One region of the Cobetia sp. 1CM21F genome, then DNA from elsewhere that is predicted to be linked to it. Evidence: predicted binding sites of a transcription regulator. Region 1 holds the regulator's gene; each other region holds the start of a gene.

Evidence for each region. The regulator PhoB, encoded in region 1, activates phosphate uptake and scavenging genes when phosphate is short. The targets are predictions, from matches to a motif close to TGTCATANNNNTGTCANA.
Region 2: the regulator PhoB is predicted to act here: its motif matches at 3,187-3,204, upstream of phnD (phosphate/phosphite/phosphonate ABC transporter substrate-binding protein).
Region 3: the regulator PhoB is predicted to act here: its motif matches at 2,915-2,932, upstream of ugpB (sn-glycerol-3-phosphate ABC transporter substrate-binding protein UgpB).
Region 4: the regulator PhoB is predicted to act here: its motif matches at 4,579-4,596, upstream of MSG32_RS07390 (putative 2-aminoethylphosphonate ABC transporter substrate-binding protein).

Annotation. Positions count from the first base shown of each region.
Region 1 is NZ_JALNTQ010000004.1:82,804-90,274, forward strand. Features, by position in the region: gene MSG32_RS13575 (chorismate lyase) at 298-876, shown strand; gene ubiA (4-hydroxybenzoate octaprenyltransferase) at 944-1,834, shown strand; gene phoB (phosphate regulon transcriptional regulator PhoB) at 2,058-2,747, shown strand; gene phoR (phosphate regulon sensor histidine kinase PhoR) at 2,755-4,077, shown strand; gene cysZ (sulfate transporter CysZ) at 4,280-5,008, opposite strand; gene phoU (phosphate signaling complex protein PhoU) at 5,205-5,930, opposite strand; gene pstB (phosphate ABC transporter ATP-binding protein PstB) at 6,150-6,995, opposite strand; gene pstA (phosphate ABC transporter permease PstA) at 6,992-7,471, opposite strand, start outside.
Region 2 is NZ_JALNTQ010000002.1:211,523-218,993, reverse strand. Features, by position in the region: gene folD (bifunctional methylenetetrahydrofolate dehydrogenase/methenyltetrahydrofolate cyclohydrolase FolD) at 1-905, opposite strand, end outside; gene purU (formyltetrahydrofolate deformylase) at 1,013-1,891, opposite strand; gene MSG32_RS06555 (hypothetical protein) at 2,345-2,689, shown strand; gene phnD (phosphate/phosphite/phosphonate ABC transporter substrate-binding protein) at 3,317-4,264, shown strand; gene phnD (phosphate/phosphite/phosphonate ABC transporter substrate-binding protein) at 4,516-5,463, shown strand; gene phnC (phosphonate ABC transporter ATP-binding protein) at 5,486-6,322, shown strand; gene phnE (phosphonate ABC transporter, permease protein PhnE) at 6,379-7,140, shown strand; gene phnE (phosphonate ABC transporter, permease protein PhnE) at 7,146-7,471, shown strand, end outside.
Region 3 is NZ_JALNTQ010000002.1:1,244,942-1,252,412, reverse strand. Features, by position in the region: gene ugpE (sn-glycerol-3-phosphate ABC transporter permease UgpE) at 1-317, opposite strand, end outside; gene ugpA (sn-glycerol-3-phosphate ABC transporter permease UgpA) at 317-1,192, opposite strand; gene ugpB (sn-glycerol-3-phosphate ABC transporter substrate-binding protein UgpB) at 1,396-2,766, opposite strand; gene MSG32_RS11045 (hypothetical protein) at 3,132-3,719, shown strand; gene MSG32_RS11040 (acyl-CoA dehydrogenase) at 3,859-6,327, opposite strand; gene betA (choline dehydrogenase) at 6,725-7,471, opposite strand, start outside.
Region 4 is NZ_JALNTQ010000002.1:405,199-412,669, reverse strand. Features, by position in the region: gene MSG32_RS07415 (GMC family oxidoreductase N-terminal domain-containing protein) at 1-174, opposite strand, end outside; gene MSG32_RS07410 (mandelate racemase/muconate lactonizing enzyme family protein) at 174-1,409, opposite strand; gene aldA (aldehyde dehydrogenase) at 1,581-3,005, opposite strand; gene MSG32_RS07400 (antibiotic biosynthesis monooxygenase) at 3,435-3,644, shown strand; gene MSG32_RS07395 (UTRA domain-containing protein) at 3,807-4,520, shown strand; gene MSG32_RS07390 (putative 2-aminoethylphosphonate ABC transporter substrate-binding protein) at 4,666-5,712, shown strand; gene MSG32_RS07385 (putative 2-aminoethylphosphonate ABC transporter ATP-binding protein) at 5,775-6,998, shown strand; gene MSG32_RS07380 (putative 2-aminoethylphosphonate ABC transporter permease subunit) at 6,995-7,471, shown strand, end outside.

The DNA of each region.
Region 1 (7,471 bases):
TCCGAGGGAAGCGCTGATGAAAGAGCGCCAGCAGCGTCCGTCATGAACGCCGATGAATGCGCCCAGCATACCAGCCCGCCAGCAGTGCAGGCATGCCTGAGCGGGAGGCCTTGCCGCCCGGCCATGCTAGACTCGCCATTTCGTCATCCTGACAGGGAATTCACCGTGGTCCGATGCCCAGCAGGCGAGCCTCATCACGCAGCGCTCACGCCACAGACCTCCACCTGTGAGGCGCCTCATTCGTCAGCCGAGTCCCTGTGCCAGCCTGCGCCTCGCTGGCCTTTGCCCACGCGCGTCATGCCCGCTGCTTCGGCGGCGGTGCGCCGCCATTGGCAGCCGGCTGCCGCACTGCAGGGTGTCATGCCGGCCGGCTGGTGGGCGTGGCTCTCCTCGACGGACTCGCTGACCCAGCGTCTTGCCAGCGCCATGCAGCAGCAGGATGAACGCGATGGCCAGCCCATTCAGGGCCTGCGCGTGCGCCTGCTGCTGCAGGACACCGGCCCCGCGCGGCTGGATGAGGCGCGCCTGCTGGGCATCGGCCCACGCCGGCATGTCTGGCGGCGCGAAGTGGCACTCTGTCATGGCGATACGCCATGGGTGATCGCACGCTCGCTGGCGGCGCTGGACCTGGCCCACGGTCACCGCCTCTCGACGCTGGGCGAGCGCTCGCTGGGCCATTGGCTGTTTCGCCAGCCCGACCTGACCCGCAGCGCCATCGATGTCAGCCGCGCCCCGCTGGTGCTTTCGAGCCCCAGGCCGCTGGCCCGCACCACCAGCCTGTGGATGCGCCGCTCGATGTTCTCGCATGGTCGCTTCAAGGTGCTGGTGCAGGAGGGCTTCACACCGGCCTTCCAGCACGCGCTGCAGCTGGCCTGAGCCTTGCGGCCGACTGGCCTCGTTTCTCTCTCTTCCCTTGCCCACTACCATCCGCCCAGGAGCCCCGATGACCGCGTCATCCACTTCCGCCGCTTCGCGTCCTTCCAGACTGGCCGACTACCTCGCCCTGACACGGCTGGACCGCCCCATCGGCACCTGGCTGCTGATGTGGCCGACCCTGTGGGCACTGTGGCTGGCGGCAGATGGCATTCCCGAGCGCACGACCCTGCTGATCTTCATCGCCGGGGTCTATCTGATGCGCGCCGCCGGCTGCGTCATCAACGACTACGCCGATCGCCATTGGGACAAGCATGTCGAGCGCACGCGAGACCGGCCGCTGACCTCGGGCCGCATTTCGGAACGCGAGGCGCTGACGCTGTTCGGGGGGCTGGTCGCGGCCGCCTTCGTGCTGGTGTGCTTCACCAACCTGACCACGGTGCTGCTGTCGATCGTCGCCGTGCTGCTGGCGGCCAGCTATCCGTTCATGAAGCGCTTCCATCATCTGCCCCAGGTGGTGCTGGGCGCCGCCTTCGGCTGGGCGATTCCGATGGCCTTCGCCGCGACGCTGGAGGAGGTGCCGACCTACGGCTGGTGGCTGTTCGCGGCCAACCTGATGTGGACGGTGGCCTACGACACCGCCTACGCGATGGTCGATCGCAACGACGACCTCAAGGTGGGCATCAAGTCCACCGCCGTGCTGTTCGGGCGTGCCGACAAGCTGATGATCGGCCTGTTGCAGCTGGGCATGCTGGTGGTGTTGATCGGCATCGGCCTGCAGCTGGCGCTGGGCATCTTCTACTGGCTGGGGCTGGCCGCCGCCGCCGTCACCTTCGTCTGGCAGCAACGTCTGATCCGGGAGCGTGAGCGTGCGCCCTGCTTCCAGGCCTTCCTCAACAATCATTGGACGGGTTTGCTGATCTTCGCCGGTATCGCCCTGGCGACCTGGCCGATGAGCTGACTCCTGCATAAACATTAGTATTATTTAATTTAAAGCGACCCCTGCCCTCTGTTGCTCCCCAGCCCACGGTTCATGCCTGCCTGCCGCGCCTCCAAGGCGGCTGGCAGGCTTGCGTGCAAGCTGCCATGCTGGCAGTTGTCATCTCGTTGTCATATAAGCGGGTTGTAATCGTCATCGACTTGTCATTCTGGCGCGTGCGCCGACTGCTGCATGGGATCTAGCGATGAGCTCCAAGACCGTACTGATTGTCGACGATGAATCCTCGATTCGCGAGATGATCGCCGTTGCCCTCGAAATGGCGGATTACCGCGTGCTGGAGGCAGACAATGCCCGGGACGCCCACGCCATCGTCGTCGATGAAAAGCCCGATCTGCTGTTGCTGGACTGGATGATGCCGGGCACCAGTGGCCTGGAGCTCGCGCGGCGTCTCAAGCGTGACGAGACCACCTCGGAGCTGCCGATCATCCTGTTGACCGCCAAGGGCGAGGAAGACAACAAGATTCAAGGCCTGGAAGCCGGTGCCGACGACTACATCACCAAGCCCTTCTCGCCGCGCGAGCTGGTCGCCCGTCTCAAGGCCGTGCTGCGTCGCACCACTCCCAAGGGAGTCGAGGAGGCGGTGGAAGTCGAAGGCCTGATGCTCGACCCGGCCAGCCACCGCGTCACCGCCCACGGCAACTCACTGGATGTCGGCCCGACCGAATATCGCCTGCTGCAGTTCTTCATGACGCATCAGGAGCGTGCCTACACGCGCAGCCAGCTGCTCGATCAGGTATGGGGCGGCAACGTCTATGTCGAGGAGCGCACCGTGGACGTGCACATCCGTCGCCTGCGCAAGGCGCTGGGCACAGGCCATCAGCATCTGATCCAGACCGTCCGCGGCACCGGTTACCGCTTCAGCGCTCAGGCCTGAGGGATTCATGCGCTATTGGACCAACGAGCTATGGCGCCTCGGCTACCTTGCCGGTGGCTTCGGCCTGATCGGTGGCCTGCTGGGCCATCTGGGCTGGGGCCTGGCGCTGGGTCTTTCGCTGTATCTGTTCGTCCATCTCAAGCACTTGAAGAGCCTCTACACCTGGCTGATCACCAATCCCCATGAAGAGCCGCCGCCCGGCGATGGCGTCTGGGGAGACCTGCTCGATCGTCTCTACCGCTACCAGAAGGGCCAGCGTCAGGCTCAGGAGCGACTGCGCAGCATCCTCAACCGTATCCAGGAATCCTCCGAGGCCATGCGCGACGGCCTGGTGATGCTGGACAACCACGGTGACATGGAATGGTGGAACAGCGCTGCCGAGCAGCTGGTCGGTCTCAAGGCCAGCCACGACCGCGGTCAGCACATCACCAACTATCTGCGTGACCCCGTCTTCATCGACTACTTCAATCGGCTGGCCTACCGCGAGCCGCTGACGCTCCAGTCGCCGCTGTCTGACAACCTGACGCTGCAGATCTCCATCACCCTGTTCGGTGACAACGAGCGCCTGGTCATGCTGCGTGACGTCACCCGCCTCTATCGCCTGGAAGAGATGCGCCGCGACTTCGTGGCCAATGTCTCCCATGAGCTGCGCACGCCGCTGACGGTACTGGCCGGCTATCTCGAGACCTACTCCGATTACGCCGATGACCTGCCACCGCGCTGGCAGCGTGGACTGGGCCAGATGCAGAGCCAGACCGACCGCATGCAGCATCTGGTCGAGGACCTGCTGACCCTGTCACGCCTGGAAACCGACGAACTGTCCGACAACGGTCGCTGCATCGACATGAGCGCCCTGCTCGGCCATATCCGCGACGACGCCGAAGGCCTGTCCCAGGGGCGCCACACCTTCTCCATCGAGGCCGATGCCAGCCTGTCTCTGCGCGGTGAGGAGCAGGAACTGCGCAGCGCGATCTCGAATCTGGTCTTCAATGCGGTGCGCTACACCCCCGAAGACTGTCATATCACCCTGCGCTGGAAGGCGGATGACCAGGGCCTGCTGGTCGAGGTGGAAGATGATGGGGACGGGATCGACCCGGTCCACCTGCCGCGCCTGACCGAACGCTTCTATCGCATCGACAAGGGCCGCAGCACCGCCACGGGAGGCACCGGCCTCGGGCTTGCCATCGTCAAGCATGTGCTGATTCGCCATCAGGGCCATCTGGAGATCGACAGCCACCCCGGCGAGGGTGCGCGCTTCCGCTGTCACTTCCCCGACGAGCGCGCCTGTCAGGCGAGCGCTCCCCAGGCCAGCAGTGCGCTAGCCCAGTGATGGGCTGATTCCGTGATGATCTGACCCGAACGCCAGCCCAACGCAGAACGCCCCGCAGCCACCTCGAAAGGAGGCGACTGCGGGGCGTTTCGTTTGGTCAATCAGACGACGCTGCGGCTATTTCAGCGACGAGCCAACTTAGCGACGAGCCAGTTCAGCGACGAATCAGTTCAGCGACAAGCCAGCTCTGCGACAGGCTGTCTCAACGACGCGGCGCCGGCAACTGACGGTAGTGGCTCTGCCACATCAGTACCGCCCCGGCGACGGCGCCCGGGATGAACAGCAGATTGGCCAGCGGCACCAGCGTCATGACGAACACCGCGGCGCCGAAGGTCAGTGAGGGCCACCAGCGCGCCTTGAGGCGCTGCTTCATGTCACCGAAGCTGACCTGATGGTTGTCCATCGGGTAGTCGAGGTACTGGATCGACATGCTCCAGGCCGAGAACAGCCCCCACAACAGCGGTGAGAGCAGGTTCAGGCCCGGGATGAAGCCGATGATGAACAGCGCGATCATGCGTGGGATGAAGTAGCCCAGCTTGGCCATTTCACGCCCCAGCGAGTCGACGCCGATCTTCATCAGGCCGCGATCATCATCGATCAGGGTGCCATCCAGACGATGCTCGACCTTCTCGGCCAGAATGCCGTAGAAGGGCGCGGCGATCAGGTTGGTCACCAGGCTGAAGGTGAAGAACACCACCAGCAACAGACTCACCACCAGCACCGGCCAGATCAACCAGCTGAGCCAGTCCAGCCACGCCGGTACCTTGAGCATCCAGTAATCGATCCAGCCACCGAACTGGTTGAACAATACCCACAGCGTGATGCTGTAGAGCACCAGGTTGATCGCCAGCGGTACGAATACGAAGCGGCGCAGCCCGGGGGTATAGACCATGCGGGTCCCGCGGACCAGCGCCGATACGGCATCAATCATGCGACGTCCTCGTCATCTCAAAAGAACCGGTCAGCCAGCGGGCTGACCGGAGCCACACCCTAGCACTCCCGCCTGCGCGGCGCAGCTGTCGGCCGCCTGACATCGCTCGCGCTCCCACGACGCAATCGCCCCGCGACCTGCCGGTAAGCAGGAGCGGGGCGAAAGACGCTACACAGGGGCAGGGAAGCGCGTCAGCTCACTTCTTGTCCAGGTCCTGCGGCTTCAGGTCATGGGTATCGGTGTGACGCACGTCCACGCCCTTGACCAGGAAGATGACGTACTCGGCCAGGTTGTCGGCGTGGTCACCGATGCGCTCCAGCGCACGTAGAATCCACATCACGTTGAGCACCGGCGTGATCTGGCGCGCGTCTTCCATCATGAAGGTCATCAGCGAGCGCATCGCGCTCTGATATTCCAGATCCACCGAGGCGTCTTCACGCAGTACCTTGAGGGCAAGGTCGGTATCGAAGCGCGCGAAGGCCGTCAGGGAGTCACGCACCATGCTGCGCACGTGCTGGCTGAGATGACGCACCTCGACCATGCCGCGCGGGCTCTGGCCGTTCTCGACCAGCGAGATGGCGTTGCGTGCGATCTTGCTCGATTCATCACCGATACGCTCGAGATCGGAGGTGGCGCGGATGACGGCCAGCACCAGGCGCAGGTCGGAGGCCGCCGGCTGACGGCGGGCCAGCACTCGGGTGCACTCGTCATCGATCTTGAGCTGCATGTCGTTGACAGCCTTGTCGTTGTCGCGCACCCGCGTGGCGGTTTCACTGTCGCCTTCCAGCAATGCCGTGACGGCATCCTGCAGCTGCTTCTCTACCAGTCCGCCCATGGCCAGCAGGTGTGTCTTCAGTGCATCCAGCTCGTGATTGAACTGCTCTGAGATATGCTTGCCGTGCGAATCGCTGGTGATATCCATTTCCCTCTCCCGGAAAGTCGCCCACCGAGTCAGGGGGCGTGACATGAATGACGTGACAAGTATGGCCCACTACTGACTGACACAGCGGGCTCCCCCTCAGCATGCCGACACTTGATTGCAGTTATGTTTCACCCATGGCGCAAAGGCGGTATCTGGCCGCCATCGTCAGCAATATCAGGGCGAAAAGGCTATCTGGCTGCACGTTCGCGCATGAGCGCGCTAACCGAAACGCCCCGTGATGTAGTCTTCCGTCTGGCGGCGCCGCGGGTTGGTGAACAGCTGATCGGTCGGGGAGAATTCCACCAGGCGGCCCTCATGCAGGAAGGCGGTATCGTCCGACACCCGCGCGGCCTGCTGCATGTTATGCGTGACGATGATCAGCGTCAGGCGCGAGCGCAGCGAACGGATCAGCTCCTCGATCTTGAGCGTCGAGATGGGGTCCAGCGCCGAGGCCGGTTCATCCAGCAGCAGCACCTCCGGCTCGACCGCCAGCGTCCGCGCGATCACCAGCCGCTGTTGCTGGCCACCCGAGAGCCCCAGCGCGCTGTCGTGCAGGCGGTCCTTCACTTCTTCCCACAGCGCCGCGGAGCGCAGACAGGATTCGACCTTGTCATCGAGGTGGCGCTTGTCATTCTCGCCGACCAGCCGCAGCCCGAAGGCCACGTTCTCGTAGACCGACATCGGAAAGGGATTGGGCGTCTGGAAGACCATGCCGATCCGGCGGCGCAGCATCGGCACATCCACGCCGCGCGCATGAATGTCCTCGCCCTCGAGCAGTACCTTGCCGGAAAGACGTGACTGTTCGTCGAGATCGGTCATGCGATTGAAGGTACGCAACAGGCTCGACTTGCCGCAGCCGGAAGGGCCGATGAAGGCCGTCACGCGCTTGCGTGCGATCTGCAGGCTGACGTCCTCCAGGGCGCGGCGCGTCTGGTTCTCCTTGCCGACACGTGCCTGATAATCGAGGCTCAGGTGGCGGGTTTCCAGGCAGATGTCCTCAGCCGGCCGCGCAGGCGTCTCCTGAAGAAACAACTGGGGCTTGGGCTGTTCAGAGTCACGCCTCATTCGGTGGCTCCCTTGTAACGTTGTGCCAGCATGTGACGCAGGCGAATGGCACTCAGATTGAGGCATAGAATCACGACCACCAGCACCAGCGCGGTCGCGTAGACCAGCGGCCGACTGCTGAAGGCGTCGCTGCTCTGGAAGGCCAGATCATAGACCTGATGCCCCAGATGCATGAATTTGCGGTCCAGATGCAACCACGGGAAGCTGTCATCCAGCGGCAGGTCCGGGGCCAGCTTGACCACCCCGACCAGCATCAGCGGCGCGACTTCACCCGCCGCACGCGCCACGGCCAGAATCAGCCCCGTCATCAGCGCCGGCGAGGCCGCCGGAATCACCACGCGCTTGAGCGTTTCCAGGCGTGTCGCCCCCAGCGCCAGCGCGCCTTCGCGCAGACGACGCGGCACGCGCGCCAGCCCCTCTTCCGTGGCGACGATCACCACCGGCAAGGTCAGCAGGGCCAGCGTCAGCGAGGCCCA
Region 2 (7,471 bases), on a different contig from region 1:
AGGCAGGCGATGGTCATCGGGCCGACGCCCCCCGGGACAGGCGTGATGGCGCCGGCGATCTTGCTGACCGCGGCGAAGTCCACGTCCCCGACCAGGCGGGTGCGTGCCTTGCCGGTGGGGCTTTGCTCGGCGGACTGCGCGATGCGATTGATGCCCACATCGATGACCACGGCGCCGGGCTTGATCCAGTCGGCGCTGATCATGTTCGGGCGCCCGACCGCGGCGACCACGATATCGGCCTGGCGGCAGAGTTCGGCGGGATTCTGGCTGCGCGAGTGCAGCTGGGTGACGCTGCAGTTGGCGGCCAGCAGCAGACTGGCCATCGGCTTGCCGACGATGTTGGAGCGGCCGATGATCACCGCATGCAGCCCGGAAAGGTCACCGCCGCGCTCGGCAAAGGTGTCGCGCAACAGGCGCATGCAGCCGGTGGGCGTGCAGGGCGCCAGGGCATCGGCGCCCTGCACCAGCGCCCCGACGTTCATGCGATGGAAGCCGTCGACGTCCTTGGCGGGGTCGATGGCCTCCAGCACCGCGTCTTCCTGGATATGCGCCGGCAGCGGCAGCTGGACGAGGATGCCATGCACCTCGGGGTCTGCATTGAGTCTGGCGACCAGGGCCAGCAACTCGGCTTCGCGGGTCTCGCTGGGCAGCACGTGCTCGAAGGACTGCATGCCACACTCGACGGTGCGCTTGAGCTTGTTGCGCACATACACCTGGCTTGCCGGGTCTTCGCCGACCAGCACGACGGCAAGCCCCGGTATCACGCCCTGTTGCGCGAGGCTTGCGACCTCTGCCGTGACTTCCTTGAGCAGTCGCGCCGAGGCGGCCTTGCCATCGATCACGGCGGCGGTGGGCTGTGCGAGTGTCTCGTCCGCGCTCGCGGTGGGTGTCGCTTGGGTATTCATGACTGCGCTTCCTCCCTTGGGTGACGGCCGATGATTCACACGTGGTCTGTCTTGCAGGCTTGTGCGACGCCTTGCTTGAGGACTTGTTTGAAGTCTTATTTGACGCCTTACTTGAAAATCACGGTGCGATCATTGGCGAGGAAGACGCGGTGTTCGATGTGATAGCGCACGGCATTGGTCAGTGCCTGGGTCTCGGTATTGCGGCCCGCTGCGACCAGATCTTCCGGGGCGAAGTTGTGTTCGACCCGCTGTACGGCCTGATCGATGATCGGCCCTTCGTCGAGATCCGCGGTGACGTAGTGAGCGGTGGCTCCGATCAGCTTGACCCCGCGGGCGTGGGCCTGGTGATAGGGCTTGGCGCCCTTGAAGCCCGGCAGGAAGGAGTGGTGGATATTGATGGCGCGCCCGGCCAGCTTCTGGCACAGCTCATCGGAGAGAATCTGCATGTAGCGCGCCAGCACCACCAGCTGAGTGCCGGTCTCGTCGACGATGTCCATCAAGGCCGCTTCCTGGCGCGCCTTGGTGTCCTTGGTGATCGGCAGGTAGACGAAGCGGATGCCTTCGCGCTCGACCATCGGGCGCAGGTCGAGGTGATTGGAGACCACCGCGGTGATCCGCATGTCCAGCTCACCCTTGCGGTAGTGATAGAGCAGGTCGTCCAGGCAGTGGTCGAACTTGGAGACCATGATCAGCACCGGCATCTTGTCCTGGCCACCGTGGATCTGCCATTGCATCTCGAAGGGAGCCGCCACGTCCTCGAAGGCCTGACGCATCTGGGCGATATCGCCTTCGACGCCTTCATTGAAGCGGAAGCGGGCGCGGAAGAAGAACTGCCCCTTGTCCTCATCATCGTATTGCGCCAGCTCACTGATGTAGCACTCATGGGTGGTCAGGAAGGTGGTGATGGCCGCCACGATGCCGGACGTCGCCGGGCAGCTGATGGTGAGAATGAAGTGATCGTCTGAGGTGCAGGTCGCGTGAGGCATTCTGGGCTCCGATGTCGGCAGAGAGGCATTGTTGTTGTGATGTGAAGAATGTCATTCACTGACGTGGCTGCGGCTCGGTTATTTCCTGTCAGTGACTTAATTTTCTTCTCAAGTAAATAACAATGTTTTTCTGGCGCTGGGTCAAGCCTGATCGACGCGCCAGCCGGCGTTAGTGCCCATGAAATGAAGACAATCGTTCACTGATGAATTTTTGTCGCTTTGGGGGAGTGCGGCGCAGGGCAAAGCCATGCGGCGGGCGAGGGTGGGACAGGTGCCAGATGAGACACGCTCGTCTCGAGATGGCTACAACTTTCGGATAAGGTGAAAGAAATCGTCATGTCAGGGATCGACAATTGCGAGCTTGAATATCAACACGTTAGTGTCTGCTCATGACAAACCTCGAGGGACGCCCTCCAGGACTCGCTATTCATGCAAGATGACGAGGTAGACACGATGCGCAAGTTGACGATCGCAGCACTGATGGTGGCCAGCATGGCCGGTTCCTCCGTGGCACTGGCCGGCAATCCGACGCTTGAGGCTCACAAGGACAGCGCCAAGACTCAGTACTCCCAGTCCAAGAACAGCGCCAAGTCCCAGTACAGCCAGTCCAAGAACAGCGCCAAGTCTGCCGCCCAATCCCACAAGGCCACGGCAAGCAGCAAGGCGTCGGCCAGGACATCACACGCCAGCCAGGCGGCCAAGTCAGCCAAGTCCAGTGCCAGCAACAAGGCGAGCGATACCCAGTCTCGTTACCAGAAGAAGAACTACGCCGACGTGCTCAAGAACGAGCGCCACTGAGGCATGACATCGCTGCCTGATGGCAGCTGAGTGCCCCGGGTGATGAAAACTCGAATGATGAAAGCCCCCCGCAGCCGCTGGCTGCCGGGGGCTTTTGCGTTTGGGCCTCTTTTGTTCAGATCCTGTCTCCAGACGCTGTGGCCAAGCCCTTTGCGTCAGGCCCTCGTCTCCAAGCCCTTTGCTTCAAGCTCTCGGATCAGCGCCATGCCCTCTGGCTCACGATGGCAGGGTGTAAAGAGCGAGTGGATATCAGCGTTCTCGAAAGCGCGACCTTCAAGACGTGCTGGGTGTCTGTCAGGCAAGACAGCTTCATCGCGTAGCGAAGTGCTCAGCTCGCCATCTTCAAATGAACGTCAATCAGCGGGGGAGAAGGCCACGATAGCGGGGCATCACGGGGCCTGTCGGCCTCGGCGCGAGCCGTTATCGGAAAATACATATGGAAATTCATATTTTCAGATAATCGTGAAAGTCGCCTTGTCACGCTCGCTCCAGGGCGTTGTCTTTGGACTGTCATGCGAGCGCATCACGTTCGCAATGCAAGCGTCATCCAATCTTCATACGAAGCGCCTACTTTACATCCGCAGCTGGATCTCGGTTCGAACGAAAAAAACTCAAGGGGCAGGGAATATGAAGACGCTTGGCTTGGTGGTAGGCGCGATGATGCTGGTTCCTTCGATGGCGCAGGCGGCGTTCAGTCTGGATAGCCGTTACAACGACGCCGATGGGGATCTGGTGGCGGATATTCCGACGGATGCCTCACAGCTCAAGGACCCGAGCACGCTGGTATTTGCCTATACGCCGGTGGAAGACCCGGCGGTCTATGCCGATGCCTGGTCTGACTTCCTGGATTACCTGGCCGAGAAGACCGGCAAGAAGGTGCAGTTCTTCCCGGTGCAGTCCAACGCTGCCCAGATCGAAGCCATGCGTGCGGGTCGTCTGCATATTGCCGGCTTCAATACCGGTTCCAACCCGCTGGCCGTGGCCTGTGCCGGCTATCGCCCGTTCACCATGATGGCGGCGGCGGATGGCAGCTACGGCTACGAGATGGAAATCATCACCTACCCGGGTTCCGGCATCGACAAGGTCGAGGACATCAAGGGCAAGGAAATGGCCTTCACCTCCGAGACCTCCAACTCCGGCTTCAAGGCACCGTCTGCCATCCTCAAGGCCGATTACGACATGGTCGCCGGTACCGATTTCACGCCGGAGTTCTCCGGCAAGCATGACAATTCCATCCTCGGCGTCGCCAACCACGATTACGTCGCCGCTGCCGTCGCCAATTCGGTGATGGGGCGCATGGAAGACCGCGGCGTGATCGAGGCGGACCAGATCAAGACGCTCTATACCTCGCAGACCTTCCCGACCACCAGCTACGGCGTCGCCTACAACCTGACGCCGGAGCTGCAGGCCAGGATCAAGGACGCCTTCATGAGCTTCCCCTGGGAAGGCTCCTCACTGGCAGCGGAGTTCTCCGAGTCCGGTGAAGCGCAATTCGTGCCGATCTCCTTCCAGAAGGAGTGGGAAGTCATCCGCAAGATCGACGACGCCAACAACGTTCAATACAACTGCCGTTGAACCCCGCAAGAGGGATCAGGCAGTGACATGACGGGCGTAACGCGACCTCCCGAATTGATGCCATATGTGGCTGGCCGGGAGGTCGTGAAGGGCCTAGGTCGTGAAGGGCCAGGCCCCTGAACGCCAGTGCCGCCAGTCTAAAATATTGGCTTATATGGATAAGTGAATATTGTCGGGTGGCGTCGCCAGCTGATGATATCTGTCCCGCGCGCGAGGCGGGGGGCAGACCAGAGAACACACGGGAGAAGGGAATGAAGCGTCTTGGATGGTGGTTGGGTTCATTGCTGTTGGTGCCGACGCTGGCGCAAGCGCAGTTCAGTCTGGGCGAACGCTACAGCGATGCCGATGGCGACATGGTGGCGGATATCCCCACGGACCCCGCCGAACTGAAGGACCCCGCCACCCTGGTATTTGCCTACACCCCAGTGGAAGACCCGGCAGTCTACGCCGATGCCTGGTCTGATTTTCTGGAGTATCTGGCCGAGAAGACCGGCAAGAAGGTGCAATTCTTCCCGGTGCAGTCCAACGCCGCCCAGATCGAGGCCATGCGTGCCGGCCGTCTGCAGATTGCCGGCTTCAATACCGGTTCCACCCCGCTGGCGGTGGCCTGTGCCGGTTTTCGTCCCTTCACCATGATGGCCGCGGACGATGGCTCCTTCGGTTACGAGATGGAAATCATCACCTATCCGGGCTCCGGGATCGACAAGGTCGAGGACATCAAGGGCCGCGAGATGGCCTTCACCTCCGAGACCTCCAACTCCGGCTACAAGGCACCGTCGGCGATTCTGAAATCCGACTACGGCATGACCGCCGGGACCGACTTCACCCCCGTGTTTTCCGGCAAGCATGACAACTCGGTACTCGGTGTGGCGAACAAGGATTACCCGGCCGCCGCGATCGCCAACAAGGTCGCCCGTCGCATGGAGCAGCGCGGTGTGATCAAGCCCGAGCAGCTCAAGACGCTGTATACCTCCCAGACCTTCCCGACCACCAGCTACGGCATGGCGCACAACCTGACGCCGGAGCTGCAGGAGAAGATCAAGGACGCCTTCAGAACCTTCCCGTGGGAAGGCTCGTCACTGGCAGAAGAATTCACGCCGGTGGGGGAAACCCGGTTCATCCCGATTTCCTTCAAGAAGGAGTGGGAAGTCATCCGCAAGATCGACGCGGCGAACAACGTTCAATACCACTGCCGTTGATCGGCAGGGGCGGGAGTCAAACGTGCTGAAACTAGAGAAAGTCACCAAGACCTACAAGACAGGCGATCTGGCGCTCAATGCCGTCAGTCTTGAGGTACCGGCAGGGCAGGTGGTCGGGTTGATCGGCCCGTCAGGGGCGGGCAAGTCGACCTTGATCCGCTGCATCAACCGGCTGGTCGAGCCGACCTCCGGCGAGATCAGTCTGGCCGGCGAGTCCCTGACGGGCCTCAAGGGGAGCGACCTGCGCCGCGTCCGTCGGCGTATCGGGATGATCTTCCAGGAATATGCGCTGGTCGAGCGTCTGACGGTGATGGAAAACGTGCTGTCAGGCCGACTGGGCTATGTCTCGTACTGGCGCTCGCTGTTGCGTCGTTATCCGGCGGCAGACGTGCAGCAGGCGTTTGCATTGCTGGAGCGGGTGGGGCTTGCGGGGCGTCACGACAAGCGTGCCGATGAGCTGTCGGGCGGGCAGCGTCAGCGAGTCGGCATCGCGCGGGCACTGGAGCAGAATCCGGAGCTGTTGCTGGTCGATGAGCCGACCGCCTCACTGGACCCCAAGACCTCGCGCCAGATCATGCGTCTGATCCAGGGCATGTGCCGCGAGCGTGGCCTGCCGGCGATCATCAACATCCACGATGTGATGCTGGCCCGCAACTTCACGGACCGCCTGATCGGGCTGCGTGCCGGGGAAGTGGTCTTCGATGGCCCGCCGGACGCACTGACCGACGAGGTGCTGACCACCATCTATGGTGCCGAGGACTGGACGCAGCTCAATCCGGAAGAGGGCGCCGAGGAGGCGGCAGATGAACCGGCGGTGCGCCCGCAGGCACCGCGCGAGCAGATGGTGGCGGCGACATGACAACGCCAGCTTCCTCTTCCTCCACCATGCCGACCCGCTGGCAGCGCCCGCCGGTGATGTTCAAGCGTCGCTGGCATGCCTGGCTGTTCATGCTGTGTGCCATCGCCTATCTGGTGGTGGCAACCTCGACCATCGAGGTCGACTGGGCACGGGTCCAGGAAGGCATGATCCGCGGCTGGCGCTTCCTGCAGGGCTTCCTGGTCCCGGATTTCACGTCGCGCTGGCGTGATATCCAGCAAGGGCTGATCGAGAGCCTGACCATGACCTGGACCTCGACGCTGGCGGGCATTCTGATCTCGATCCCCATCGGGATCGGCGCAGCACGCAATCTGGCCCCGGCGCCGATCTATTTCCTGTGCCGCTCCATCATCACGCTGTCGCGCTCCTTCCAGGAAATCATCATCGCCATCCTGCTGGTGGCCATGTTCGGCTTCGGGCCCTTCGCGGGCTTTCTGACGCTGACGTTCGCCAGCATCGGCTTCGTCGCCAAGCTGCTGGCCGAGGAGATTGAAGCCTGTGAGGCCGTCCAGATCGAGGCGATTCGTGCCACCGGTGCCGGATGGTGGCAGGTGGTCAACTATGCCGTGCAGCCTCAGGTCATGCCGCGCCTGATCGGCTTGTCGCTCTACCGTCTCGACATCAATTTCCGTGAGTCCTCGGTGATCGGCATCGTCGGCGCGGGCGGGATCGGCGCGACACTCAATACGGCGATCGATCGTTACGAATACGATTCCGCCGGCGCCATCCTGATCATGATCATCGCCATCGTGCTGGTGGTGGAATATTCCTCTTCCTATATCCGTCGGTGGGTGCAATGACAGTCATGACAGACAGTTCCTCGTCTCACGCCCCTGTCTGGCAGCGTTCTTCGTCGCGTCAGCGCCTGGTGAAGTGGGTTGGCCTGTTCTGGCTGGTGGCGTTCAGCGTCTACTGCTGGCAGGTGATGAATGAAGACACCATCTGGGCCTTCGTGGAGGATGCGCCCGCCCAGGCGGCCGATATCGGCGGGCGCATGTTCCCGCCTGAGTGGAGCTACCTGGGGCGCCTGTGGCAGCCGCTGTGGGACACCCTCAACATGGCGACGCTGGGTACCGTGCTCGGCGTGATCATGGCCGTGCCGGTCGCCTTCCTCGCCGCCAGCAACACCAC
Region 3 (7,471 bases), on a different contig from region 1:
TCGAAGAAGACGATCGCGTAGGCGGCCAGCACCGAGATGATGATCTTGCCGATGGCGATGCCCAGTGCCATCAGCATCGAGTTGAACAGCAGGGTCATCACGTCGGCGCCGAGACTGCTGACCGGGTCTGCCAGCAGCTGGCGGTAGTTGTCCAGGCCAGCCTCGCCGATCCAGACGGGGGCGACGTTGGAGTAGAGGTCACCCATCTCGTGGGTACTGGCGCTGAAGGCGATCCAGACCGGCAGGAAGAACAGTGCGCAGCCGACGATCAGCAGGGCATGGCTTGCGATATCAAGCCCGGGGCGGTTGTAGCGCATCAGTACTGCACCTTCTTCTCGACATACTTGAACTGGATCAGCGTCAGCACGCCGACGATGACCATCAACAGCACGGACTGGGCAGCACTCGAGCCCAGGTCCTGCCCGACGAAACCATCTTCATAGACCTTGTAGACCAGGGTGCGGGTCGAGCCGGCCGGACCGCCCTGGGTGGTGGCATCGATGGTGCCGAAGGTCTCGAAGAAGGCGTAGACCACGTTCATCACCAGCAGGAAGAAGCTGGTCGGCGAGAGCAGCGGGAAGGTGATGGTCCAGAAACGTCGCCAGGGGCCGGCGCGGTCCATCGCGGCCGCTTCCAGCAGGCTCTTGGGGATCGCCTGGAGGCCGGCGAGGAAGAACACGAAGTTGTAGCTCATCTGCTTCCAGATCGAGGCCAGCACCACCAGCAACATGGCCTGATCGCCATTGAGCTTGTGGTTCCAGTCGATGCCGATGGCGGACAGCAGCTCCGGCAGAATGCCCAGCGTCGGGTCGAACAGGAACAGCCACAGCACCCCGGCCACGGCGGGCGCCACGGCGTAGGGCCAGATCAGCAGGGTCTTGTAGGCGTGTGCGCCGCGCAGCACGCGGTCGGCCAGTACGGCGAGCCCCAGCGCCAGTGCCATGGCGCCGAAGGCCACCGCAAAGGAGAAATAGGTGGTCGTCCATAGTGTCGTCAGATATTCCGGCTCGCTCAGCACGCTGACGAAGTTGCTCAGCCCGGTGAATTCCCGCGAGAGCCCGAAGGCATCCTCGACATAGAAGGCCTGTTCGATGGCCTGGTAGGCCGGCCAGAAGAAGAACACGGCCACGATCAGCAGCTGAGGCGCCAGCAGTATCCAGGGCGTGATGGGGTGTCGATTGAAATGGGCCATGCAGCAGGGGTCTCGCAAGCAAGGAGGGACTGGGTGGTTCCGTCGGTAGCACGGAGTCGGCAAGCCTCGGCCGCTCCTGCGCCATCAAGCCGTGAGAGAAGGGAAAGCACACCGGATGTCGGATGCGCTTTCCGCTCTCTGGCTGGAGAAAATAGCGGGGGGGGGGCGAGCCCGGCATGGGCCCGCCCCCGGTGTGGCGATGATCAGCCGTTGGCGCGTTCGAACTTCTCGAGCAGCGAATCGCCACGCTTGACGGCGTTGTCGAGACCGTCCTGCACGCTTTCCTTGCCGGAGAAGATCTTCTCCAGCTCTTCATTGATCACGTCACGAATCTGCACCATGTTGCCCAGGCGCAGGCCCTTGGAGTTCTCGGTCGGCGTCGCGGAGGTCATCTGGGTGATGGCGACGTCGGTGCCCGGGTTCTCGGCGTAGAAGCCCTGTTCGCGCGTCAGCTCTGCCGCGGCAGTGGTGATCGGCAGATAGCCGGTGAACTGGTGCCAGTCGGCCTGCACTTCGGGCTTTGAGAGGTACTGGAAGAACTTGGCGACGCCCTGGTATTCCTCATCGCTGTGACCGGACAGCACCCACAGCGACGCGCCACCGATGATGGAGTTCTGCGGTGTCTCGATCACGTCGCTGTCATAGGGCAGCGGTGCCACGCCGAACTCGAAGCCCTTGGCGCTTTCCTTGACGCCGGCATAGCTGGCGGAAGAGCCCATCATCATCGCGCACTCGCCGGAGTAGAACTTGGGCGCCGCGTCATCGAAGCGACCGCCGAACACGAAGCGCTTGTCGGCCTGCCAGTCATCGAGACGCTGGATGTGATCGACCACGGCGGTCTTGTTGAATTCAAGGCGGGTATCGGTGCCGGCGAAGCCATTGGCCTGGCTGGCGAAGGGCACGTCGTTGCGCGCCGAGAAGTTCTCCAGCATCACCCAGGACGGCCAGGTGGTGGTCAGGCCACAGCTGGCGGCGCCGGAATCGACGACCTTCTTGAGCGCAACGCCCATTTCCTGCCAGGTCTGCGGGAGGGAGTCGACGCCGGCCTTGGCCAGCACGTCCTTGTTGTAGTAGGTCACCGGCGTGGAGGAGTTGAACGGCATCGACAGCATCTTGCCGTCGGTGTCGGTGTAATAGCCGGTGACGGCAGACAGGTAGGCGTTCGGGTCGAAGGCGGTGCCTTCCTGCGGCGCGAAGTCTGCCATCAGCTGATGCACCGGGACGATCGCGCCCTTGGCGCTCATCATGGTGGCGGTGCCGACCTCGAAGATCTGCACGATGTCCGGGCCCTTGCCGGCGCGGAAGGCGGCGATGGCGGAGGTCATGGTCTCGGAGTAGTTGCCCTTGAAGACCGGCTTGACGACGTAGTCGTCCTGGCTTGCATTGAAGTCGGCCGCGATCTCGTCGACCTTCTTGCCGAGCCCGCCCCCCATGGCGTGCCACCATTCCACCTCGGTGGCGGCGAGGGCACTGGCGGAGGCGGAGGCGAAACCGATGGCCAGCGCGAGGCTGGCGAGGCGACGAGTCGCGGTGGCAGTCGTGCGGGTGCTTGCATGATGAGTCGGGCGGCGCATGGTCAAACTCCTGAGAGGTTCCCCTGGCCAGCTTCCGCAACAAAGAAGAAGGACGCTGGCCGCTGACGATCGATGGCGACGATCAAGTGAACATTTTCTTGTTCTTTTGATGATCGTCCGAAAAGCGTAGACGACTCTATAGCGCCCGCCTTACAACTTTGTGACAGGAAGATGTTCATTCGAGCGAGGCTGAACTTATGACTGAACTTATGGCTGAACTTGTGACTGAGCAGCGAGTGTGTGGCGTCGCCAGCTCGGCTCAGGCTGGCAAGCAAGGCGCCGGGGGCAACTCAAGGCCGGAATAAGCGGCCGGCGAGCGAGTGTGCTAGTCTTGCGCGCTGAAAATGCCTGTGGCGGAGAACGCGATGAAAGTGGTTGAAGTGAGTGCCGGTGCCCGACGTGATGCCTGTCTGGCGATGCTGTGCGCCGAAGTCCATGGCCGCGAAGGGGGTCTGGATGCGCTGGTGAGTTACGCCGGCGTGCGTGGGGTGTGGTTCGAGAATGAGATGGCGCGCCTGTTCGCGCTGGTCGACGATGCCGAGCGCATCCACTCTGCCGCGCTGCTGGTACTCGACGAGAACGCACGTGGCCTGAATCTGGCGCTATGGGCGACGCCGACGGTGCATCGCGGTCACGACCACGGCATCGCGCTGGTCTCCCAGCTGTCCGATCACGGCCGCCTGCAGGTGCGCATCACCGACAGCTCACTGGTCAGCGTGCTGCGTCGCGCCGGCATCAACGACTGGCTGGAGGCCGAGGCCGAAGGCGATCAACCGCGCGAGCTGGTCGGCATGAATCCGGCGGCGCGTGTCGGCAACCTGGCGGCCCTCGACGCGCCGTTGCGCCTGGACCGCGAGCGCATCAAGCGCTCCTTCAAGGCGCGCCCGAAGGACTTCGAGACCTACAAGAACGCCTTCGTGCGTGACCTGGAGCACTTCGCGCGTCATATCTGAGGATGAGATGACGCAAGCGAATGACATGCTCACCAAGACAAAGGCCCCGCTCATTGAGCGGGGCCTTTGTGGTTCAGCGATCAGTGATCAGTGATCAGTGATCAATTCCTGCGCCGATCAAGCGGGCGTCGGCCAGTCATCAGGCGGCGTCCTGCTGCGGGTTGGAGGCGGTGCCGTCACTCGCCATCGGCTTGCGCACGAAGGCGTCGAATTCGAAGTGGTCGACGGTCAGCATGTCGAGTACCTCGGCTTCGAAGACGCGCATGAAGTCGCCATCCTCGGCGGACAGGATGCCTGCCTCGACCGCCGCTTCGATACGCGCTTCCGGTGACAGTGCGTCGGCCGGAATCTCGCCCTTGTGGTAGGCCTTGGCCAGCGCCTTGTAGATCGGCTCGGCGCGCGGGTAGTCCTTGAGCAGCGCGTTGTAGCGGGCGAGGGCGTTGTCCTGCTGGCCTTCGTCCTGGGCGTCCCAGGTGTTGTCGGTCAGCTTGGCGCGCAGTGCAGTGTCGGTGGAGACGGCACGGGCGATCTCGCGGGTCAGGCTGTCCCTGGGCATGGCGAACTGACGGCCACGCGGCAGGGCGATCACGCGCAGGGCAGTGCCCAGCGCACGGTTGGGCAGGTTGGCGAACAGCTCATCCAGTGCCTTTTCCGCGCGGTGCAGCAGCCACTGCATGCTGTAGTGGAACAGCGCCTCTTCGTGTTCGCAGGCCTCGGATTCGTGCCACTGCTTGAGCGTCAGTGACGCCAGGTAGAGGTTGGAGAGCACGTCGCCCAGGCGCGCCGACAGCATCTCGCGCGCCTTGAGGCTGGAGCCGAGACTTGCCATGGCTGCATCGGCAGACAGCGAGAAGGCGGCGCTGAAGCGGTTGATGTGGCTGGCGTAGGGCGTGGCGACGGCGTCGAAGCCAGTGGCCTTGCCGCCGATGCCGAAGCTCTGGGTGAAGGCGCGTGCCGCGTTGCCGAAGATCAGGCCGGCATGGCGGAAGAAGGCCTTGTCGAAGGCGTTCAGGTCATCGGCGTCCTTGGCGGCCAGCTCTTCCAGCACGTAAGGATGGCAGCGGATCGCGCCCTGACCGAAGATCATCAGGTTGCGGGTCATGATGTTGGCGCCTTCCACCGTGATCGAGACCGGAGTGCCAGCGTAGGCCACGCCGATGTAGTTGCGCGGGCCAAGCGTCACGCCGCGTCCGCCGTGGATGTCCATGCCATCGGCCAGCAGCGAGCGGGCCATCTCGGTCAACTGGCTCTTGAGGATGGCGGAGGGCACCGCCGGCTTGTGGCCGTTGTCGATCATGTTGGCGGTGTGCAGCACCGACGCCTGGCTGATGTAGTTCATCGCGGCCATGCGGGCCAGCGGCTCCTGAACGCCTTCCATCTCGGCCACCGGCAGATTGAACTGACGACGGATGCGCGCAAAGCCGGCGCTCCAGCCCAGTGCGTAGCGCGAGATGCCCGCGGAACCGGACGGCAGGGTGATGCAGCGACCCACCGACAGACACTCGACCAGCATCTTCCAGCCCTGGCCGGCCATCTGCTCACCGCCGATCAGATAGCTGAGCGGAATGAAGACGTCCTTGCCGAAGATCGGGCCATTCATGAATGGCGCGCCGATCGGGTGGTGACGACGGCCGATGTCCATGCCGTCGGTGTCACGCGGAATCAGGGCGCAGGTGATGCCGATGTCTTCCACGTCACCCAGCAGGTGCTCGGGGTCGAACATGCGGAAGGCAAGGCCGACCACGGTGGCGACCGGCGCCAGGGTGATCCAGCGCTTCTCGAAGTTCAGGCGAATGCCGACGACTTCCTCGCCGTCATGCATGCCGCGACACACGATGCCGGTGTCCGGGATGGAGGTCGCGTCACTGCCGGCACGCGGGCCGGTCAGGCCGAAACACGGAATCTCGCGGCCATCGGCCAGACGCGGCAGGTAATGGTTCTTCTGTTCTTCGCTGCCGTACTTGAGCAGCAGCTCGCCCGGGCCGAGGGAGTTGGGCACGCCGACGGTGACCATCAGCGTCTCGTTGACCGCCAGCTTCTGCAGCACCAGCGACTGCGCCTTGGCCGAGAAGCCCAGGCCGCCATATTCCTTGGGAATGATCATGCCGAAGAACTTCTCGCGCTTGAGGTATTCCCACAGCGCTTCGGGCAGATCGGCACGCTCACGCGCGATCTCCCAGCTGTTGGTCATGCCGCAGGCGACAGAGCATTGATCGTCGATGAAGGCCTGCTCTTCGCTGGAGATGCCGTCGTTGCGCTGTGCGGTCAGGGTGTCCCACTGCGGCTTGCCGGAAAAGAGCTCGGCGTCCCAGAACACGGTGCCGGCTTCCAGCGCCACCTTCTCGGTGTCCGAGACCTTGGGGGAGACCTTCTTGAACATCGCGAACAGGCGCGGGCTGAGCCACTTGCTGCGCAGGGCCGGCAGGCCACACACCGCGACCAGTGCCGCGCCGATCAGCAGCAGGCAACCCAGTACCGGCGCGTCGACCGCCAGGCCGACGATACCGATGATGGCGAGAACGCCGATGGCCGCGAGGGCCCCGGCTTCGCGTGCCATGACGGTCAACAGACCGGCAACGGCGACAAGGATGAGGATGAGCTGCGTCATGGCAGGATCTCCGGGTGGCGAGGGATGGTGTCTTTGCATGGCGTTTCTACAGCGTAGCAGCCATGCGTTTAGAACAGTTGTTTGAATTCTCTTCAGCGTATCCCATGTTGCCCGACCCTGCAGTACGTCCAAGGTCTAAGGTGTGCGGATTCATTCTCGAAAAGGGCAGTCGCCCGGGGGAGGCAGTCGGCGAGCGCCAGACCGGGCTGAGTGAAAGCTGTCTGGCAGGCATGAAAAAGGCCCCGCAATGCGGGGCCTTGGACGATCGATAGCGCTTGCGTGCGTGAGGTCAGACTACCTGTCGCAGGCGTTGACTCGCACGGGCTCTGGCGTTGATCAGTGCTCAGCCATTGATCAGTGCTTAGTCATTGATCAGTGCTCAGTCATTGATCAGTGCTCAGCCATTGATCGGAGCGGAGTCGATCTTGCGCTTGGCGGGCTTCCTGGCCGGCGTGCCGGGTTCGATCACGAAGTAATCGGCGTCGGAGGGCGGCAGCGGCGCGCGGCCACGAATCTTGTCGGCCATCTTCTCGGCCAGCATGATCGTCGGCGCATTCAGGTTGCCGGTCGGGATGACCGGGAACAGCGAGGCATCGACGACGCGCAGGTTGTCGAGGCCATGCACGCGACCGGCACCATCGACCACTGAAGTCTCGTCACTGCCCATGCGGCAGCTGCCACACGGGTGGTAGGCGGTCTCGGCGTGGTTGCGCACGTACTCGTCGAGCTCGGCGTCGGTCTGCGCCTGGGCACCCGGTGCCAGCTCGCGGCCGCGGTAGGGGTCCAGCGCGGGCTGGGCGATGATCTCGCGGGTCAGGCGGATGGCGGCGCGGAACTCTTCCCAGTCACGCTCCTCGGCCATGTAGTTGAAGAAGATCGACGGCGCGGCCTTGGGATCGAGTGAGGTCAGGCGTACGCGGCCCTTGCTCTGGGAGCGCATCGACCCGACGTGCGCCTGGAAGCCGTGGCCCTGCACCGCGCTCTTGCCGTTGTAGCTGATCGCGATCGGCAGGAAGTGATACTGCAGGTTCGGCCAGGCTTCGTTGTCATCGCTGCGAATGAAGCCGGCGGCCTCGAACTGGTTGCTGGCGCCGACACCGGTGCCCTTGAGCATCCATTCCAGACCGATGGGCGGCTGGTTGTA
Region 4 (7,471 bases), on a different contig from region 1:
CGGGTTGTAGTAGGTCTTGGCGAACCCGACCGGCACCTTGATCCAGGGCGAGGTGTCCTTGCCGCCGGCCTCCAGCAGCAACACGCTGTGGCGTCCGCTGGCGCTGAGCCGGTTGGCGAGGATGCACCCCGCCGACCCGGCACCGACAATGATGAAATCGTATTGCATCGGCATTACGCCTCCGGCTTGCGCTTCCAGTCGGTGCTGGACTGTTCCTTCACGTCATAGGGACGCGGGTCCATGCTCAGGTGCAGGGTTCGGCCGGTGTAAGGCGAATTGGCCTTGACCACGTCCATGTCCAGCTCAACCCCCAGGCCCGGCTTGGTGGAGGGGATGATGTAGCCATCACGCCACTCGATCTTCTCCTTGAGCACATCGGCGTGGAAGCCATCCCAGGTACCGATGCTTTCCTGAATCAGGAAGTTGGGCGTGGCGGTCGCCAGCTGGATGCTGGCCGCGGCGCCGACCGGGCCGTTGTAGAGATGCGGGGCGATCTGGGCGTAATAGACTTCTGCCAGCGCCGCGATCTTCTTGCCTTCCAGAATGCCGCCGACGCGTCCCAGGTTCATCTGCAGGATGGAGGCCGCGTTGTTCTTGAGCACATCGTGGAATTCGTACTTGGTGGTCAGGCGCTCACCGGTCGCGACCGGGATGGAGGTGTGGTCTGCCACACGCGCCATGGCCTCGCTCTGTCCCGGCGGCACCGGCTCTTCCAGCCACAGCGGGTCATACGGCTCGAGATACTTGGCGAGACGAATGGCGGATGCCGGCGTCATCTGGCCGTGGGTGCCGAACAGCAGATCACAGCTGTTGCCGACCGCTTCGCGGATGCGGCGGCAGAAGGTGGCGCTCTTGTCCATGCCTTCCAGAGACAGCATCTGGCCGGAGTAGGTGGTGTAGGGGCCGGCCGGGTCGAACTTCAGCGCGGTGAAGCCCTTCTCGCGGTTTTCCAGTGCGCATTCGACAGCCAGCTCGACGTTGTCATAGTCGTAGTTGCCGCGTGCATCCTTGGGGTACAGGTAGGTGTAGGAGCGCAGCTTGTCGTGGACCTTGCCACCGATCAGCTCATAGACCGGCAGACCGGCCGCCTTGCCGACGATGTCCCAGCAGGCCATCTCGAGACCGCTGAGCACACCCATCATGGTGAGGTCAGGGCGTTGGGTGAAGCCACTGGAGAAGGCTTCGCGGTACAGACGTTCAATATGATGCGGGTTCTTGCCTTCCAGATAACGCGAGAAGACATCGGCGATCGCCTTGCTCATGACTTCCGGGTGGAAGGTGGCGGCATAGACTTCACCGACCCCTTCGATGCCGCAAGCGGTACGTAGCTGAACGAAGATCCAGTACATGCCGCCGACGTGGGGCGGCGGCGTGGCGACGATGTGTGTCTCGCAACTGACAACTTTCATGGTGGCAGGCCTTTCAGTGGTCACTGGCTAGCAGGAGATTGTGGATGCGCACTGCCTGGCATGCCGTCATTCGACGCCAACAGCGCGCTTCCGGAAAGAAATGGGGTAGGGCGTCAGCGCCTCCGGGAGAGGGTTCCCCGAAGGCGTGACAGCTAAAACGGAATGGCGTGATCAGTAGTTCATCACGACCAGACGGGTCTGGGTGTAGTCGAGCATGCCGTGCTTGCCATCATCACCGCCCAGGCCAGAGCGCTTCCAGCCGGCGTGGTAGCCCTGGTAGGGGTCCGCCGGGGTGCGGTTGATGTAGAGCTCGCCGGCTTCGATGTTGTTGGCGACCTTCATGGCAGTGCGATAGTTCTCGGTGAAGACCACGGAGGCCAGACCGAACTGGTGGTCATTGGCCAGTGCCAGCGCCTCATCCACATCGCTGTAGGTCAGCACCGGCAGTACCGGGCCGAAGATCTCTTCCTGCACGATCTCCATGTCCTGACGGCAACCGGTCAGCAGGGTCGGCGGGTAGAAGTGACCCGTGCCTTCGGGGATGTAGCCGCCGATTTCCAGAGTGGCGCCGTCATCGATGGCACGTTCCACCATCTGATGGATGTTGAGACGCGAATTCTCGTTGATCAGCGGCCCCATCAGGCTGGCATCTTCCAGACGGTTGCCGAACTTGACGCCTTCCATCTGCTGCTTCAGCTGGGCGACGAAATCGTCATAGACGGATTCGTGCACATAGACACGCTCGATGGCGGTACACAGCTGGCCACAGTTGGTGAGGGTAGAGGCCGCGATCTGTGCCGCTGCCTTGGCCAGGTCGGCATCCGGCTCGACGATGGCCGGTGACTTGCCGCCCAGTTCCAGTGAGGACTTGGCGATGTTGACCTGGGAATATTCCAGCACCTTGCGACCGGCGCCGACGCTACCGGTCAGGGTGATCATGCCCACCTTGGGGTGAGTGCAGACGGCTTCTGCGGTGCCGTGGTCCATCGCCAGGATGTTGACGATGCCTGCCGGAATGCCGGCATCCTGAATCGCCTTGGCGATCTCGAAGGCGGAGGTCGGGGTGTTGTTGCTCGGACGCACGACCACGGCATTGCCGGTGATCAGCGCCGGGGCGATCTTGCGCAGCAGGGTGAACACCGGGTAGTTGAACGGAATCAGGCAGGCCACGACGCCGATGGGCTCGCGCTGCAGCAGCAGGCTTTCATTGGGAGTGTCGCTGGGGACGATCTCGCCCTCGATACGACGTGCCCACTCGGCGTGGTAGCGCGTGATGTCGGCGGCGTAGACGGCTTCATTGGTGGCGTCTTCCAGGCTCTTGCCGGATTCATCTGCCAATGCCTGGCCGATGGCATCCTTGCGCGCCATCAGAGCCTCGGCAAGCTTGTGCATGTAGCCGGCACGCTCGGTGCTGGTCTTGGCACGCCAGTCCTTCTGAGCCTTGGCCGCAATGCTCACCGCTTCAAGCGCTTCGTCAGTGGTTGCTGCCTGCACCTGACCTACCAGTGCTTCGGTGGCCGGGTTGTAGACCGAAATCATCTCGCCCTGGGATGAGGCGACGAATTCGTTGTTGATGAAGTTCTTGTCAGTGCGCATGCATCACTCCTCCTGAATTTGGCCTACAGGCTATGAAGTGACGTCAAAGGTGTCAAACTGTTTTTCACATGTAGAAATAGATTTCCGTATATGGAATTTTTTGCAGGAGTTATGGGTGGGAGAGTACTGCTGGTGGGAATGGCGTGAAGATGATTTCGTACGCCATTGCCTACCCATGGCCATCAGTCTGGAAACAGGGAAATCAGCGTCCTGGCAGTGCGTTCAGCACCAACTGGTCAGCCTTGTTGCCGGGTACTCCAACGTTTCCGTGTTCAAGGTTTCATTGAAAGTCTTTCTCCGTGCCGCGGGTTTTTCAGCCAGGCAGCGAAAGATAGTGTCAGTCACTTCCCGAGACAGAGCTGCTGCCACGTGACGCAGCAGCTCTTGCCGTTGGGCCGATGACAACCACTGACTATAAGGGGCATCTCCATGCCCACCTTGATCGTGAAATTTGACGTCAAGCCCGAACAACTCGCTACCTTCAAGCAGGCCTTGGCTGACAACAAGCTGGGCTCAGCGGCTGAACCGGGGATGCTGGAAATGCGTTTCTTCGCGGCCAAGGATTCTCCCACCACCATCTTCGCCTGTGAGCTCAACCAGGCGGCTGTCATGAAATCCTGCAGCGTCAGCGGCACATAAGCTGGCAGGCCAGTGCGAGTCACGCGAATGTGATAGTTTCTGGAGCATCCAGCCGTTTGGCGGCGCAGAGTCCCGGGCATTTTCTTCGCCGGCGGGGCAAGTGGCGCCGTGCTATTACCCGGTAGTGGCAACCCTCTTCATCTTTTGTCAGGACTCCCCGTCATGAGTGATGCGTATTACCTCCACCTTACCGATCGCCTGCGCGAACAGCTGAAGGACCCTGATGCCTTTGAAGAGGGGCGTTTGCCTTCTGAACGAGTGCTGGCCGAGCGCTTCGATACCACGCGCGTGACGTTGCGTCAGGCGTTGGGGCAGCTGGAGGGGGAAGGGCGCATTCATCGCAGCAATCGCCGTGGGTGGTTCGTGTCGCCGCCGCGGCTGGATTACGACCCCACGCGTGACTCCGGCTTCAATGACTATGTGACGGCGCAGGGGCGGCGGCCACGCACGGAAGTGCTGCTGACCGATGTTCAGGCCTACCCACCGGCTGCGCAAGCGCTTGGCCTGGCCGCCCAGACACCGCTCTATCATATTCGCCGCCGGCGTTTCGTGGATGAGCGCGCCGTGCTCAGCGAGTCGATGTGGGTGGTGCCGGAGCGCGCCCCGGGACTGCTCGAGGAGGGCCAGTTCGGGGTGTCACTGTGGGCGGAGCTGCGCGGGCGCTACGGCCTGACGCTGGCCCACCGTGAGCTGCGCTTCTACTCCGAGTCGCTGGGGGAGCAGGCCGCTCGGGAGCTGGGGGTCGCCATGGGCAGCCCCGGTCTGACCGTGCGTCGCGCTACCTTCGATGAGCAGCATCGTCCCATCGGCTATGACGAAGAGCGCTGGCTGCACAATGCGCTGTGCATCACCGTCACGCTCAAGAACAAGCCCTGAGCCCGCGCTGCAGGGACACTATATGAGATAACACTGTTTCACCGGGCCTTCAACTGACTGTCACGGGGGTGTCATTCGGCCCGCTCATACTCTTGGTATATACCAGATGGCGAGAGCCATTCATTCCAAGCGTTGGAGAGTCCCGATGTCCTTCTTGCCCCGTTCCTTCCTCACCCGTTCCTTGCTGGCCAGTGCCGTTGGTCTGGTCGTTTCCCTCAATGCCCAGGCGGCCACCGAGCTCACCGTCTATACCGCGGTGGAGTCCGATGATCTGCAGAAATATGCCGAGCGCTTCCAGCAGGCGCATCCGGATATCGACATCAAATGGGTGCGCGACTCCACGGGCGTGATCACCGCACGATTGCTGGCCGAGAAGGACAACCCGCAGGCGGATGTGGTGTGGGGCCTGGCCGCGACCAGCCTGCTGGTGCTCGAGAAGGAAGGCATGCTGTCGCGTTATGCCCCCAAGGGAGTCGAGGCGCTGGATACCAAGTTCGTCGACCCCGCCTACCGTGATGGCCAGGACCCGTCCTGGGTCGGGATGGACGCCTGGGTCGCCTCGCTCTGCTACAACACCGTCGAAGGTGAGCGACTGGGAGTGCCCAAGCCGACGTCCTGGGAAGACCTCACGCGTCCCGAGTTCAAGGGCCACGTGATCATGCCCAACCCGAGTTCTTCCGGTACTGGCTATCTGGATGTCGCCAGCTGGTTGCAGCTGTGGGGTGACGACGGCGGCTGGGATTACATGGACCGCCTGCACGACAACATTGCCCGCTACACCCACTCAGGCTCCGCGCCCTGCAATCTGGCCGGTTCCGGCGAGGCCGTGGTCGGTGTGTCCTTCGCCTTCCGAGGCGCGCGCCTCAAGGCACAGGGTGCACCGGTGGACCTGGTCTTCCCCGAGGAAGGGCTGGGCTGGGACATGGAAGCCGCGGCGATCATGAAGGGCACCGACAAGCGTGAGGCGGCGCAGACACTGATGGATTGGGCAGTGTCCAAGCCGGCCAATGAACTCTACAACGAAGGCTATGCGGTCGTGGCCTATCCGGGGGTGGCCAAGCCGATCGAGCATTATCCGGCCAATATCACCGAGATGATGATCGAGGCTGACTTTGCCAAGGCGGCCAACCAGCGGGATGAAGTGCTCGCCGAATGGCAGCGCCGTTACGACGGCAAGTCCGACAGTCAGTAAGTCACGCCCAGCCACCTTCGTCATTGCCCCGGCGCCTTGCGCCGGGGTCGGGAGTTTCTCGCATGTCTCTTGTGACCGCACCCCCGCGTCATCACGCCTCGCGTCAAGCGCCGCCAGCGACTGCCGGCGCCTCGCCTCGCGCGGTATCCGCCCCTGCAGCCCGGGCGCCTGCGCGTGACGCAGCGCCTCAGGCACTCACCACGCGTTCTGCGTCGTCAGACAGCATCCACCTCAAGATCAGCGGCCTCACCAAGCGCTATGGCCAGTTCACGGCCCTGAGCGAGATCGATCTCGCGATCCGCGAAGGCGAGTTCGTGTGCTTCCTCGGCCCCTCCGGCTGTGGCAAGACCACCTTGCTGCGCGCCATCGCCGGGCTTGCGCCGCAGAGCGAAGGCACCATCCACCAGCGCGGCCAGGACATCTCGCGTCTGCCGCCCCAGGCGCGCGACTTCGGCATCGTCTTCCAGTCCTATGCGCTGTTCCCCAATCTCACCGTGTTCGACAACGTGGCCTATGGGCTGCGCAATCGGCGCGATGCGCGTGACGCGATGCGCCGGCGCGTGACGGAGCTGCTCACCCTGGTGGACCTGGCCGGCAGTGAAGGCAAGTATCCGGCGGCCCTGTCCGGGGGCCAGCAGCAACGCGTGGCACTGGCGCGGGCGCTGGCGACCGAGCCGGGGCTGCTGTTGCTCGATGAGCCGCTTTCAGCGCTGGATGCGCGCGTACGTCTGCATCTGCGCAGTCAGATCAAGGCGCTGCAGGCACGGCTGGGCGTCACCACCATCATGGTGACCCACGACCAGGAAGAGGCCCTGGCCATGGCGGACCGCATCGTGGTGATGAACCATGGTGTGATCGAGCAGATCGGCACCCCCGCCGAGATCTACCGTCAGCCGGCGAGCGCCTTCGTGGCCGAATTCATCGGCAGCATGAACTTCCTGCAATGCTGTCCCGAGAACGCCAGTACCCTGCGTCTGGGTCAGCAGCGTCTGGAATGCGCGGCGCATGATCTTGAGGGGCTGGATCAGGCGCGTCTGGCCATTCGCCCGGAGGCCGTCTCGCTGTGCGCAGTGGGTGAGGGGTTGTCGGCGCAAGTGGAGCACGTCGAGTTTCTCGGCGCCTTCCTGCGTATCACTCTGACGCTTGAGGGCTGTGGGCAGACACTGTCGGCGGATGTGGCGCTCAAGGACAGCGAGTCACTGGGCGTGCGGGTCGGTGCCCAGGTGGGGGTGCGTCTGCCCTCCGAGGCGATCCGCCTGTATCCGCTGGTGGAGGCGCAGGCATGATGGCGCGCGCATTGCCCTTGTCGGGTCGGCTATCAGGCGAGTCCGGCTTGCGTCTGTTGATGTTGCTGCTGGCCCTGGCGCTGCTGGTCATCGGGCTGCTGTTGCCGCTGGCCACCATGCTGATCAAGAGCGTGCAGGACCGCAGTGGCGACTTCGTCGGCCTGGCCAACTTCGCGCGCTATGTGCAGACGCCGGCGCTGGTCGGCTCGATCATCAATTCCGTCAGCATCGCGTTGATCAGTACCCTGACGGTGGTGAGTCTGGCCTTCCTGTGCGCGTACGGCATCACCCGTACCTGCATGCCGGGCAAGCGCGTCTTCCGCATGCTGTCCATCCTGCCGCTACTGGCACCGTCACTGCTGCCAGCCATCAGTCTGGTGTATCTGTTCGGCAATCAGGGCTGGTTCAAGGATGTGCTGCTGGGGGAGAGCATCTACGGCCCCATCGGCATCGTGATGGGCATGACCTTCTGG